2 regions of the Mycoplasma sp. P36-A1 genome follow, and region 2 is predicted to be linked to the other one. Evidence: a T-box and tRNA genes for the amino acid it is inferred to sense, from the RefSeq annotation. Region 2 holds a T-box; the other holds one or more tRNA genes.

Region 1 (7,372 bases), 630 kb from region 2:
AGTTATAAACCATTAAGAAAAGTAGTAGGAGTAGTATTCCAATTTTCAGAGTATCAATTATTTGAGGAATCAATAATAAAAGATGTAATGTTTGGACCACAAAACTTTGATGTAAGCGAAGAAGAAGCCCATAAAAGAGCAGTGAAATATTTAAAGCTAGTAGATATAGATGAAGATATATTCGAAAAATCACCATTTAATTTAAGTGGTGGTCAAAAACGACGAGTAGCAATAGCTGGAATATTAGCAATGGAACCAGATGTTATAGTTTTAGATGAACCAACAGCAGGATTAGATCCTCAAGGTATAATTGAAATCATGAGTATAATAGAAACATTAAACAAAGAACATAACAAAACAATAGTTTTAGTAACACATGACATGGATGTAGTATATGATTATGCAAAAAGAGTAATATTAATAAATGATGGCAAAATAATGTATGATGATAGCACCTTAGATTTTTTTAATAGAGAAGATTTGAATAAGTATAATATAGAAAAACCAAAGCTACTACAAGCATATATTCAATGCATGTTAACAAAACCAACAGAAGTGATTAAATTTGAAAAATTAATCCAACTAATTGAAGGAGTTTTAGATAATGGCACTACTAAATAACATTGCAATTGGAACATATGTACCAGCTAAAAGTTTAGTACATCGTCTTAATCCTCTAGCTAAAATAATTGCCATGATTATTTTGTTAGTTGGAATTTTCATCATAAAAGATATAAGTGTCTATGTAGCAACAACAATACTAATAATTATATTAATAAAAATCTCAAAACTATCAGTAATAGAAATGATAAAAAGGCTGAAAATAATGGCTTTTATGTTCGTCTTTTTATTTATAATAAATTCATTTGTCATAAGAACAGGTGACTTACTTTTTGAATTATCATTTTTCAAATTATACACAGGAGCTATCTATCAAACATGTTTAATATTGTTTAGACTTACACTAATGGTTTTTGTCAGTTCACTATTAACAATGACAACTAAACCATTAGATTTAACCTTAGGATTAGAACAAATGTTTAACCCGCTTAAAAAAATAGGCTTTCCAGCTCATGAATTAGCAATGATGATCTCAATAGCCCTACGATTTATACCACTATTAGTAGAAGAAACAAACAAAATAATGGTAGCACAAACATCAAGAGGAGTAGATTTTCAATCTAATAAATTAAGTGTTAAAGTAAAAGCAATAATATCATTGCTAATACCATTATTCACATCATCAATAAAAAGAGCTGAAGATTTAGCAGATGCAATGGAAGCAAGAGGATATAGTCCAGATGCAGAAAGAACAAGATTTAATCAATACAAATGGCAAAATATTGATACCATTGCTATAATAATATCAATCATCTATACAGGAGTTGTAACATGGTATTCAATTACAAATTAACAATTGAATACGATGGTACACTATTTTATGGGTATCAATCACAAGTAAAAGAAAGAAATGTTTCAGATGAATTAGAAAAAGCTATAACAAGACTTAATTCACAAGAAAAGGTAAAGTTAATAGCTTCAGGTAGAACTGATGCCAAAGTCCACGCTAAAGGACAAGTAGTAACCTTTAAATCAACTAAAGAATTTGAGAAGCAATACTTTCTTTTTTCAATAAATAGATTGTTACCAGATGATATCTATGCAAAAGATTTTGAGATTGTAGCTAATGAATTCCATCCAAGATTTAATGCAAAAGCAAAACACTATCAATACAAAATAAATACTAAAGAATATAATGTATTTAAAAAAAATTATGAATTACAATATTGTAAACCAATAAATATATTAAAAATGATTGAGGCATCTAAACATCTAATAGGAAAAAAAGACTTTAGAACCTTTTCAAGTGCAACAATTAACCAAAATAGTATTAAAGAAATACATGAAATAAGATTTAAAGAAGAATCAGGGATATTAATAATCGATTTTTATGGAACAGGTTTTTTAAGATACATGATTAGGAAGTTAGTAAGCATATTATTAGATGTAGCACAAGAGAATAAAAGCATAGAAGAAATGCTAAAACTATTAAATAAAAAACAAATAAGCGCCTACTCTAAAATAGCGCCAGGTTGTGGATTGTATTTGATAGAAGTAAGTTACTAGGAGGGAAAAAATGAAGGGTAAAAAAGTGATTAAAAAGAAAGTATTAACTATTGCTTTAACAGCAATAGCATTATTGAATGTAAAAAGTATTAATGCAGCAACCTTTAAAGCGACATTTCCAACAAATGAAAACTTTGCATCTTGTGTAGCTAAAAACTTGGAAAAAGACCTAAGTGATGAAGTAAAAAATAGTGAAATAGAAAACTTAAAAATATTAAACTGTAGTTCAGCTTCAATTACAAATATAGCTGACATTACCAAATTACCTGCATTAGAAGAAGTAAACTTTTCAAACAATAATATCAAAAATGTTGGAGCAATGGGATATTTAAATAAACTGCATACAATAAATTTAACAAATAATAGAAATATTAATAACCTTAATTCATTGTACTATGTAAGCTCATTAACAAACTTAAATGTTAGAGGAACAAGAGATGAAAATTTAAACATCTTAAGTGAATTCACCAATTTAGAGGCTTTAGATATAAGCAATAATAAACTAGATAATCTTGACTTTATTTTGCGATTATCTAAGTTAAAAGAATTGAATATATCAGATAATGATTTAACAACAATTTCTAGTTTAACTAATTTTACTAAACTAGTAGTATTAGAAGCAGATAACAATAAATTAGTTAAAATAAATAATTTACCAAAAAATATTATCAATTTAAATCTTGCATCAAATAAAATAACAACAGTATTAAACTTAAAAGATTTTCAAAAATTATCATACTTAGATTTAGCTAACAATCAATTGAAAAATATCGATTTTTTAACAGATCAATCTAATATAAGATATCTAGATATCTCAAATAACAATATTACAAGTGCAGTGCCTTTGAATACAATGAACAACTTGCAAGTTCTAACATTAGATTATAACAAAATAAAAGACAGTAATGAACTGAATACCAAAGTAAGAGAATTATATGATAGGAATGCACAAACACAGCCAGAAAGCTCTGAAAACAGCGATGGTGACAAAACAGTGAGTGAATCAGAGAGCCACTGGTACAATATTTTATTAGAAAATAAGATTCCACTAGCAATAGTAGTTTCATTAATAGTAATTGCTATAATTTTTAGTGCAGTAAGAAAGAAAAAGAATAGCAAATATGAAATGTATGAAAGTGATATAGAACCTTCAGTACAACCAGAAGAAAATACCGAAACTAAAAAAATAAATTTTGATGATGAAAATGAAAAAAGTAAATACGAAAAAGAATTAGAAGATAGAGTAAATGCTAACTCACTTGAAAATATTGAAAACAACAATATTATTACAAGTACAAAACCAGTAGATACTCAAGAAGAAAAAAGTGATGCAAGTGTAGATGATTTACCATTAGTTATGGATAAAAAAATGAGTGAAGATTATGCAGATGGAGCATTTAGTCATCCTGCATTAACAATAATAAAACCATTAAAAGTAAAAGAAGAAGAAACACAAATAGAAGAGTTAGAAAATACCAATTTTGATATCAAAACAGTAGTAGAAGAAATTAAGAAAATAAAAAAAGAAGAAAAGAATAACGAATCTAAAAGTGATGATAAAGAATTAGCAGATACAAGTGAACATTTAATGAGTAACATTAATAATAAACTAGAAGAAAATGAAAAAGCAGCTCAAACAAAAAATACTACTTCATATGAAGATAATGACTTAGGAAAATTGTTAGAAGGATTAGATTCAAAAAATAAAGAATAACACATAAATAATGAAGCTATTTTTATAGCTTCATTTATATTTTAATCAATATATAAACATAAAAATATTTAATAGAAGCTGTATAAAACACCTAATATATCAATAATTTTAAGTTTTATCATAAATATTGTTGACATGAAAAAACTATCGTGTATAATAGAGTTTGTTGGTTGCAATAACAAAAAATTAATCAAAAAAATATCTTTAAAAAGTATTGATTTTTAATTAAAAAATATGTTATAATTTCTAAGCAAGTTAATTAAAATCTTAATTAACGGGAAGTAGCACAGCTTGGTAGTGCACCTGGTTTGGGACCAGGGGGTCGCAGGTTCGAATCCTGTCTTCCCGACCATTTTTAAAAATAACATGGGGCCTTAGCTCAGCTGGGAGAGCACCTGCCTTGCACGCAGGGGGTCAGCGGTTCGATCCCGCTAGGCTCCACCATTAATATTATTAGAAACACGGCGGGGTAGCTTAGTTGGCTAGAGCGTTCGGTTCATACCCGAAAGGTCGGGGGTTCAAGTCCCTCTCCCGCTACCAATTTTTAAATTAAATAAATTGATGGACCTATAGCTCAGTTGGTTAGAGCTACTGGCTCATAACCGGTAGGTCGCAGGTTCGAGTCCTGCTAGGTCCACCATCATTTTAAATCCGGAGGAATACCCAAGCCTGGCTGAAGGGATCGGTCTTGAAAACCGACAGGGCTGTTAAAGGTCGCGGGGGTTCGAATCCCTCTTCCTCCGCCATTTAATTTAAAAGAAAAACAGAATAAAAGACATCGCGGGGTGGAGCAGTTCGGTAGCTCGTCGGGCTCATAATCCGAAGGTCGCAGGTTCAAATCCTGTCCCCGCAACCAATGGTCCAGTGGTGTAGTGGTTAACATGCCGCTCTGTCACAGCGGAGATCGCGGGTTCGAGTCCCGTCTGGACCGCCATTGGCTTCGTAGCTCAGTCGGTAGAGCAGAGGATTGAAAATCCTCGTGTCGGCGGTTCGATTCCGTCCGAAGCCACCATTATAAAAACTAAAGCCTATTAAAGGCTTTTTTTGGTTTGTAAATAAAATTGAATTGCACATAATGTTAATAAAAAGTAAAAAGACATTGTCCTTATTATAATAACCAATAAATTCTTCAACAAACATTAAATTACAAATTAAGACATGGACAAATATTGACTATACTGTTAATATTGTTTTTTAAGTTTTAATAACCATCTATAAAAAAGTGATTTGATAAGCATAAAAGATAAATATATAAACAGCGCAATTCTATATATTATAAATAATTTAATTTAAAATATAAAATCAAAAGTTTAGTTTGAAACAACAGTAAAATCAGTTACTATGCTATCGATACTAAAAATTGAATAAGAGTCATTTTAATACTATTTAAAATAATAATACAAAGTATGTTAAAAATGTTAATTATTGAGTTGTATGAAAAAGATAACTTATTAATGTCGAGAAATTAATCAATATAAATCACTTAATTATATGATACATACCAATTTTTAATAGTAATATTAGTCAAAGTTTATAAGAATATTTAATTGAATTATATACTTACACTCATAAAATAATACTATTATAATCGATAATAATTATATACCATTAATTAACACCGTTATAACAAAAAACTATTCGATTTGTAACATTAATAATTGCAAACAGTATTTTACTATGCTATAATATATTAGTCTTAAGTTACAGAACAAATAAATGCGCCAGTAGCTCAACTGGATAGAGTGCCTGACTACGGATCAGGAGGTTGTGGGTTCGATTCCTGCCTGGCGCGCCATTTTTAAATAACATAAGATATGTCGGGAAGTAGCACAGCTTGGTAGTGCACCTGGTTTGGGACCAGGGGGTCGCAGGTTCGAATCCTGTCTTCCCGACCATTTAAATGGGGCCTTAGCTCAGATGGGAGAGCACCTGCCTTGCACGCAGGGGGTCAGCGGTTCGATCCCGCTAGGCTCCACCATTTAATAAAATACAAGAGTTGGCGGGGTAGCTTAGTTGGCTAGAGCGTTCGGTTCATACCCGAAAGGTCGGGGGTTCAAGTCCCTCTCCCGCTACCAATTTTAATACGGAGGAATACCCAAGCCTGGCTGAAGGGATCGGTCTTGAAAACCGACAGGGCTGTTAAAGGTCGCGGGGGTTCGAATCCCTCTTCCTCCGCCATTAAGTTTTATTAAAAAATTGAATATTTATACATCGCGGGGTGGAGCAGTTCGGTAGCTCGTCGGGCTCATAATCCGAAGGTCGCAGGTTCAAATCCTGTCCCCGCAACCAATGGTCCAGTGGTGTAGTGGTTAACATGCCGCTCTGTCACAGCGGAGATCGCGGGTTCGAGTCCCGTCTGGACCGCCATTGGCTTCGTAGCTCAGTCGGTAGAGCAGAGGATTGAAAATCCTCGTGTCGGCGGTTCGATTCCGTCCGAAGCCACCATGTAACAAATGACATCTCTTAGAGATGTTTTTTTATTTTTATGATAAAGTTTCATCTTACTTGTATAAAAGATGTCATTTTAATAAAATAATAGTAGTATTTCCATATAGTCTAGGTTATAATTATTATAAATAAGATTGAGGTGATTTAATGAGTAATGAAATATATGGTTTAATTTATTCAACATTAGCAGGTTGTGCAATGATCGTTGGAGCATTGTTCAGTTTACTATTTAAAGATAAATTAAAAAGCTATACGCATTTATCTTTAGGATTTAGTGCGGGAATAATGATTTATGCAAGTTTAATGGAAGTCTTACCACATGGTATAGAACACCTAAGTGATTCATTAGGATCATCATTTGGTGGAGTTATGGCTATGTTTGCCTTGCTTTGTGGTGTAATCATAGCACACTTACTTGATAGATATTTACCACATTCACATGAACATGCTCATATAAATAGTAATAACGAAAATGATGATAATTCACATATTTTACGATTAGGAGTTATAACAGCAGTTACAATTGCAGTCCATAATTTATTAGAGGGTTCAGCTGTTTATTTATCGTTTATTAGTGAATTTGATACTGGAATTGCTTTAATGATGAGTGTTGCTATACATAATTTTCCAGTAGGAATAGCTATTGCTTTACCAATATACTATGCAAGTAAAAAGCCACTAAAGGCTTTAGGCATAACTACACTGTCTGCATTAGCAACAGGTCTAGGAGCAGTGTTAACACATGTTTTTCTAAAACCATATTTAACTGATAATATATTAGGATTTATCTTTGCTTTAGTCAGTGGGATGATGATATATATTGCATTTGATGAACTATTACCAACAGCAAACAAATATGGTGATAGACATAAAGTTGTATATGGAGTAATAGCAGGAATGATAGTAATGGGTTTAGCTTTAGTACTCTTTAGTCATGGAGTGCATAATCATTAGAAAAAAGGGGGAGATTAAATGTTTGAAACTCATGTAGTTATACAAGCATTTTTAATGACAATGTTTGCCGGTTTAGCAACCGGTATTGGCTCATTAATAGCATTAAGAGCTAAAACTACTAACATGAAG
Region 2 (7,372 bases):
CTAGAACTAATAATTTAATAAAAACAAATGATGACAGTATTTCTCAAGATGATACAAAAGAAGGATTAACTGCAATTGTTTCAATTAAGCATCCTAATCCTCAATATGAAGGTCAAACTAAAACTAAATTAGGTAATACAGAAGTTAGAGGTATTACAAGTAAAGTATTTGGTGATGCAATGGCTGCCTTTTTATTAGAAAATCCAGCAGTTGCTAAACAAATAGTTGAAAAATCAGTAACAGCCCAACAAGCTAGAGTTGCTGCAAAAAAAGCTAGAGAACTAACACGTAGAAAAAGTGCGCTTGAAATTTCTAGTTTACCAGGAAAATTAGCTGACTGCTCAAGTAAAAATGCTGCAGAATGTGAACTATATATAGTCGAAGGTAATAGTGCTGGTGGTAGTGCAAAACAAGGTAGAGATTCAAGAACACAAGCAATTTTACCATTAAGAGGAAAAGTTTTAAATGTAGAAAAAGCTCGTATTGATAAAGTTTTTGCTAATGCTGAAATTAGATCAATGATTACTGCTCTTGGAACTGGTATAAGTGATGAGTTTGATATAGAAAAAGCTAGATACCATAAAATTGTAATTATGACAGATGCTGATGTAGATGGAAGTCATATTAGAACTTTAATGCTTACATTTTTCTATCGTTTTATGAGACCATTAATAGAACATGGATATTTATATATTGCACAACCTCCACTTTATAAATTAGAGCAAGGTAGCAAAGTTGAATATGCATATAGTGATGATGAAATGGATAGTCTTAAAAATAATTTTAATTTAAATCAAAAAATTAATTTACAAAGATATAAAGGGTTAGGAGAAATGAACCCTGAACAATTATGGGATACTACAATGAATCCAGAACATAGAATTTTATTACAAGTTACTTTAGATGATGCGCTAGAAGCTGATAAAGTATTTGAAATGTTAATGGGAGATGATGTGCTGCCTAGAAGAGAATTCATTCAAAATAATGCAGTGTATGTTAAAAATTTAGATATCTAGGAGGCTAATCATGGAAGAAAATAAAAATAATGAAAATGTAGATGAACAACTAGAAACTCAAACAGATGAGTCTGTAGAAAAAGAAAAAGAATATGATAAAGTAATTGGTATTAATATTTCAAATGAAATGAGAACTTCATTTCTAGATTATGCAATGTCAGTAATAGTTGCTCGTGCACTACCAGATGTTAGAGATGGATTAAAACCAGTCCATAGACGTATTATTTTTGCAATGAATGCTATAGGACTATATGCTGATAAACAATATCGTAAAAGTGCTACAGTAGTCGGTGAAGTTTTAGGTAAGTATCACCCACATGGTGATAGTAGTGTATATGATGCAATGGTTAGAATGGCTCAAGACTTTAGTTTTAGATATCCATTAGTAAATGGTCATGGAAACTTTGGATCTATAGATGGTGATGAAGCAGCAGCAATGCGTTATACTGAAGCAAAAATGTCTAAAATAGCAATGGCATTAGTTGAAAATATAAATGAAGATACCGTAGATTTCGTTGATAATTTTGATGCAAGAGAAAAAGAACCATCAGTAATGCCTTCAAGATATCCAAATCTATTAGCAAATGGTGCATCAGGAATAGCTGTAGGTATGGCAACCAATATTCCACCTCATAACTTAGGTGAGCTTATTGATGCTATCAAAGCATTAATGGATGATCCAGAAATAACTACTAATGAACTTCATGAAAAATATATATTTGGACCTGATTTTCCAACAGGTGCTTTAATATTAGGTAAATCAGGAATACGAAAAGCATTTGAAACAGGTCGTGGACCAATTATAATGCGTTCAGTTACTGATATAGAAGAAATGAAAAATGGTAAGAAACGAATTGTAGTTACAGAAATTCCATATCAAGTTAACAAAGCTAGTTTAGTAGAAAAAATAGCCGATTTAGCACGTGAAAAAAGAATAGAAGGTATAACTGATTTAAGAGATGAATCAAATAGAAATGGTATTAGAATTGTTATTGAACTTAGAAAAGATGTTAATGCTGAAGTTTTGTTAAATCAACTTTATAAATTGACATCATTACAAGCTTCATTTAATGTAAATGCTTTATCATTAGTAAATGGTAAGCCAGAACTATTAGGCTTAAAACCAATGCTTAAACTATATCTAGATCATCAAATAGAAGTAATTGTAAGAAGAACAAAATTCAGATTGAAAAAAGCAGCTGATAGAGCTCACATTTTAGAAGGATTAAAAATAGCTTTAGATAATATTGATAGAGTTATTTCTATAATAAGAGGTTCAGCAAATGATGCTGAAGCAACAAGTCAATTATCAGCAGAATTTGGACTAAGTGAAGCTCAAACCAAAGCTATTTTAGATATGAGACTTGCTAGATTAACAGGATTAGCAAGAGAAAAACTGGAATTAGAATTAACAGAGTTACATAAGACAATGGCATATTTACAAGATATCTTAGATAATCATTACCGCGTTTTAGAAATAATTGGTGAAGAATTAGAAGAGATTAGAAATAAATTTGCTGATAAAAGAAGAAGTGAAATCATTGCTGGTTCATTTGATTTAGAAGATGAAGATTTAATACCACAAGAAGATATCATTATTACAATGACAACTAATGGTTATATAAAAAGACTTCCAGAAGATACTTACAGAATCCAAAATAGGGGAGGAAGAGGTATTAAAGGAATGAGCACTAATGAAGGTGATGATGTAGATCAAATAATAACATTATCAACACATGATTTCTTATTTGCATTTTCAAATAAAGGTAAAGTGTATAGAATAAAAGGTTATCAAGTACCAGAATTTACTAGAACAGCAAAAGGTCTACCAATAGTCAATTTACTTCAATTAGATGAAGATGAATCAATATTAACATTAATGAGTGTTAAAGATTCAGAAGAAGATCGTTATATGTTTTTAGCTACTAAAAATGGTACAGTAAAAAGAACTAAATTATCAGAATTTGACTCAATTAGACAATCAGGTAAAATAGCAATATCACTAAAAGAAGATGATGAACTGTTTGGGGTTAAATTAACAGATGGAAAAGCTGAAATCTATATTGGATCTACCAATGGTAAATTAGTAAGATTTGATGAAGATCAAATAAGAATTATGGGTAGAACTGCAGCAGGTGTTAGAGGAATAAACTTAGAAGGTGACAACAAGGTAGTAGGTTTAGCAACATCACTTGAAGGAAATAAAATATTAGTAATGAGTGAAAATGGCTATGGTAAATTATCTGATGTTGAAGAGTATAGAAAATCAAACAGAGGTGCAAAAGGAGTTAAAACCCTTAATATTACAGAGAAAAATGGTAATTTAATCGATTTAAGAGCTGTTTATGGTAATGAAGATGCTATAATCTCTACTAGTTCTGGAATTGTGATTAGAGTATCATTAGAACAAGTTAACACTATAGGAAGAAATAGTATTGGTGTAAGAATAATTAAAGTTGATGAAGGTCATACAGTATCAACAGTAAGTATTGTTCAAGCTTCTCCAGAAGTAGAAGAAGATAGTGAAAACTTAGAAGAAACAAAAGAAATTGTATAATTATTTAATATATTAAAGTTAGGGAATATACATTGTATATTCCCTTTATAGAAAGGAAAATTTAAAATGCTTAGTATTATAATACCAGCATATAATTCAGAAAAATTTGTTCTAAGAGCCTTAAATAGTATTGCAGATCAAACATTCATAGATTATGAAATAATTATAATTAATGATGGTTCAACAGATAATACATTAAAACTTATTACCAAATTCAAAGAGAAACATGCTAATATAGATATGACAATATTTGATATAATAAATCAAGGACATGGTGCTGCAAGAAATCTAGGTATAGAGCATGCAAAGCATGAATATATATGGTTTGTTGATGCTGATGATTTTATTTATAATAAATATTCATTTGAAAAAGCAGCATTAGATTTAAATAAATATAAACCAGACTTATATATATTTAGTGTTTTTGAAACAAATTTTGGTAAAAGAAAAAAAGTATGGAATTTCGCAAAAAAAGATAAACTTACAACAATAAAAGAAAGTCCATATTTATATTTATCACAATCATGGTCCTGGAATAAACCTGTTAAAAGATCACTTCTAATAGATAATAATATTAGATTTAATTCAGAATTAATGTTTGAGGATATTTATCTTTTTAGTGAAATATATCCAAAAACAAAAAGTATTTACATATCAACTGATATAAAATATGTGTATGTAAAGCATGAGGATTCGCTTACAGGTTCACTCAAGAATTTCAAAAAGTATCCACAAGCATTAACTCATGCATCAATATCAATGGTAAAAACAATTTTTAAAAAATAAATTATATTAAAGAATTATATCAATATGCATGTATAAATAAATAAAATTAATGATAATTGCTTAATATATGACTAAAAATAAAAATTATTTCTTTTATCATTGACTTTAGTATTTTAGTGTTCTATAATACTTGCAAGAAATAAAAAAAGCAATGATCTGGATAAGTAAGTAATTAAGTATTTAAAGAGAGCTAGTGTATGGTGTAAACTAGTAATACAATTATTGAAATCAACCAAGGAGTTGAATGATGAAAACTTAAGTTAGTATTCATTCACGGCTAGACACCGTTAACGTTTGAGTTTGTTTCACTGTTTCACGTGAAACAATAAATTAGGGTGGTACCACGACTTCTTCGTCCCTAGACGAGGAAGTCTTTTTTTGTAAAAAAAACATAGGAGGATAAGAAAATGTTAGATATTAAATTAGTTAGAGAAAATGTAGATGGTTTAATTGCGAAATTAAATACAAGAGGTCAAGATTATAGTAATCTTAAAGATGTAGTAAAATACGATGAGGAAAGAAGAGTACTACTTAACAAAGTAGAAGAATATAAGGCTCTAAGAAACGAGACTTCAAAGAAAATTGGAGAGATGAAAAGAAATAACGAAGATGTCACTGAAATAATGGCAACAGTAGATCACTATGCAGATGATATTAAATCAATAGATGATCAAGTAAAGGATTTAGATTTAAAAATATTTGAGATAATGGCAAATACACCAAATGTTCCACGTGAAACAGTTCCGGTTGGATTAGATGAAGATGACAACGTTTTACTAAGAGAAGTTATGGAAAGAACAAAGTTCGATTTTAAAGCAAAACCACATTATGAAGTTGCAGAAGCATTAGATATAGTTGATTTTGAAAGAGCTGCAAAACTTACAGGAAGTAGATTTGCGATATTAAAAGGACAAGGTGCTAGATTAGAAAGAGCTTTATATAACTTTATGATAGATTTCCATACAACAAAACATGGTTTTACTGAATATGTTCCACCATATATGGTAAATACAAAAACAATGTTTAATACAGGACAATTACCAAAATTCGAAGAAGATATGTTTGGAGTAAATGATACAGACTACTGGTTAATTCCGACATCTGAAGTTCCATTTACAAACTATAATGCTGGAGAAACATTAATTAATCCAGAATTACCAAAGAAATTTACAGGAGTTACTCCTTGTTTCAGAAGAGAAGCAGGATCAGCTGGTAGAGATACAAGAGGGCTTATCAGACAACATCAATTTAATAAAGTAGAAATGGTTATGTATGCTCATCCAGATAAATCATATGAAGCATTAGATACATTAACTGACTATGCAGAAAATATTTTAAAAGCATTAAAATTACCATACAGAGTTATTACACTTTGTACAGGAGATATGGGATTTGGAGCAGCACAAACAAATGATATTGAAGTATGGATGCCAGGTTTTGATACATATAGAGAAATCAGCAGTTGTTCAAATTGCGAAGACTTCCAAGCACGTAGAATGAATTTAAAATTTAAAACAGATGATATGAAAAAAGCTGAATTCCTTCATACATTAAATGGATCAGGATTAGCTGTTGGAAGAACATTTGCAGCATTAATAGAAAATTACCAAAATGAAGATGGTACAGTAACTATACCTGAAGCATTAATTCCTTATATGGGTGGAGTAACAAAAATAGAGTTATAAGCTTAAAACCTTACTAGAAATAGTGAGGTTTTTTTATGTAAATAAATAGTTAAATGTATAGAATTTACACATTATAATTAGTAGAGTATATAAATAAATATAATTGTATTAATGTCTATAACTATTAGAAAATACGTATAATTCAAGAAATAATATCATATTAAATAGAATAGTAAAAAAAATTGATATGAACTTAAAAGATTCACTAAATTTATACATTATTGTATTTAATTATTTACACAATTAATGTACAATATATTTAGCAGTAAGGGGTGAGATAACTATGAATATTAGAATTGGTCAATCGACTGACATACATCAACTTTTAAGTAATGAAAAGCTTATACTAGGTGGGGTAGAAATTGAATCAGATTTAGGTACAGTTGCTCATAGCGATGGAGATATATTAGTTCATGCAATTACTGAATCTATTATTGGAGCATTAGGCAAAGGCGATTTAGGAACCTGGTTTAGTGATGAAGATAATTCAAATAAAAATAGAAGTTCATTAGAAATGCTTAAAGAAGTTGTTGCTTATATGAAACAAGTGAATTATTCAATATGTAATATTGATACATTAATATTAGTGGAGAAACCAAAGATAAAAAAGTACTCTGACATGATGAAAACTAATATATGTAAAGTATTAGAGATAGAAAATGATTTACTTAATATTAAAGCTACAAGAGGAGAAAAAATTGGCTTCGTTGGAAGAAGGGAAGGGATAGTAGCACAAGCAGTAACGCTACTTGTAAAAAATGGAGAGAAACAATAAATTTATAATTATCATAGCATTAAATATTGTAGTATATGCAATTATGATGATGGCTAGTTCAAGTTATGCAGCATCAGGTGTTAGCCAAAGTCAGTATACTTATTTAACATTAGGGGCATATGGCCCATTTGTATTAGGAGAAAACCAATGGTATAGAATAATCACATATGCATTTGCACATGCTGACTTAATACACTTGGGAATGAACATGTTAGCACTATATTCATTAGCAGATCCAGTAATAAGATTTACTAGTGAAAAATTTGCAATCATAGCTTATTTCATTGCAGCAATAGTTAGTGGTTTAGGAGTAACATTCTTTACAGATACTATCGTAATTGGTGCTTCTGGAGCAGTTTATGGATTATTTGGAATATTACTATATTATGCATATAAACTTAGTAAACAAGGCTATAATGACTTATTAAGAGCATATGGTCCGGTGATATTAATTAACGTACTAATATCTTTAACACCGGGAGTAAGCTTAGCTGGTCATTTCTTTGGATTATTAGCAGGAGTAGTTTCAGCATACGTATACGATAAAAAAATT

What was found. The T-box of region 2 lies ahead of serS (serine--tRNA ligase). A T-box ahead of a tRNA ligase gene usually reads a tRNA of that ligase, here a tRNA-Ser.
Region 1: it has a tRNA-Ser gene. The T-box ahead of serS (serine--tRNA ligase) is inferred to sense a tRNA for this amino acid. The anticodon was not compared.

What each region holds. Positions count from the first base shown of each region.
Region 1 covers NZ_CP168083.1:1,341,734-1,349,105, reverse strand. The annotation lists gene ACD762_RS06580 (energy-coupling factor transporter ATPase) at 1-621, shown strand, start outside; gene ACD762_RS06575 (energy-coupling factor transporter transmembrane component T family protein) at 605-1,414, shown strand; gene truA (tRNA pseudouridine(38-40) synthase TruA) at 1,393-2,127, shown strand; gene ACD762_RS06565 (leucine-rich repeat domain-containing protein) at 2,138-3,841, shown strand; tRNA gene ACD762_RS06560 (tRNA-Pro) at 4,117-4,193, shown strand; tRNA gene ACD762_RS06555 (tRNA-Ala) at 4,210-4,285, shown strand; tRNA gene ACD762_RS06550 (tRNA-Met) at 4,305-4,381, shown strand; tRNA gene ACD762_RS06545 (tRNA-Ile) at 4,405-4,481, shown strand; tRNA gene ACD762_RS06540 (tRNA-Ser) at 4,495-4,587, shown strand; tRNA gene ACD762_RS06535 (tRNA-Met) at 4,621-4,697, shown strand; tRNA gene ACD762_RS06530 (tRNA-Asp) at 4,700-4,775, shown strand; tRNA gene ACD762_RS06525 (tRNA-Phe) at 4,778-4,853, shown strand; tRNA gene ACD762_RS06520 (tRNA-Arg) at 5,560-5,636, shown strand; tRNA gene ACD762_RS06515 (tRNA-Pro) at 5,660-5,736, shown strand; tRNA gene ACD762_RS06510 (tRNA-Ala) at 5,744-5,819, shown strand; tRNA gene ACD762_RS06505 (tRNA-Met) at 5,840-5,916, shown strand; tRNA gene ACD762_RS06500 (tRNA-Ser) at 5,927-6,019, shown strand; tRNA gene ACD762_RS06495 (tRNA-Met) at 6,054-6,130, shown strand; tRNA gene ACD762_RS06490 (tRNA-Asp) at 6,133-6,208, shown strand; tRNA gene ACD762_RS06485 (tRNA-Phe) at 6,211-6,286, shown strand; gene ACD762_RS06480 (ZIP family metal transporter) at 6,437-7,243, shown strand; gene zupT (zinc transporter ZupT) at 7,262-7,372, shown strand, end outside.
Region 2 covers NZ_CP168083.1:5,923-13,294, forward strand. The annotation lists gene gyrB (DNA topoisomerase (ATP-hydrolyzing) subunit B) at 1-1,016, shown strand, start outside; gene gyrA (DNA gyrase subunit A) at 1,027-3,573, shown strand; gene ACD762_RS00040 (glycosyltransferase family 2 protein) at 3,640-4,359, shown strand; T-box leader at 4,502-4,722, shown strand; gene serS (serine--tRNA ligase) at 4,767-6,044, shown strand; gene ispF (2-C-methyl-D-erythritol 2,4-cyclodiphosphate synthase) at 6,328-6,819, shown strand; gene ACD762_RS00055 (rhomboid family intramembrane serine protease) at 6,803-7,372, shown strand, end outside.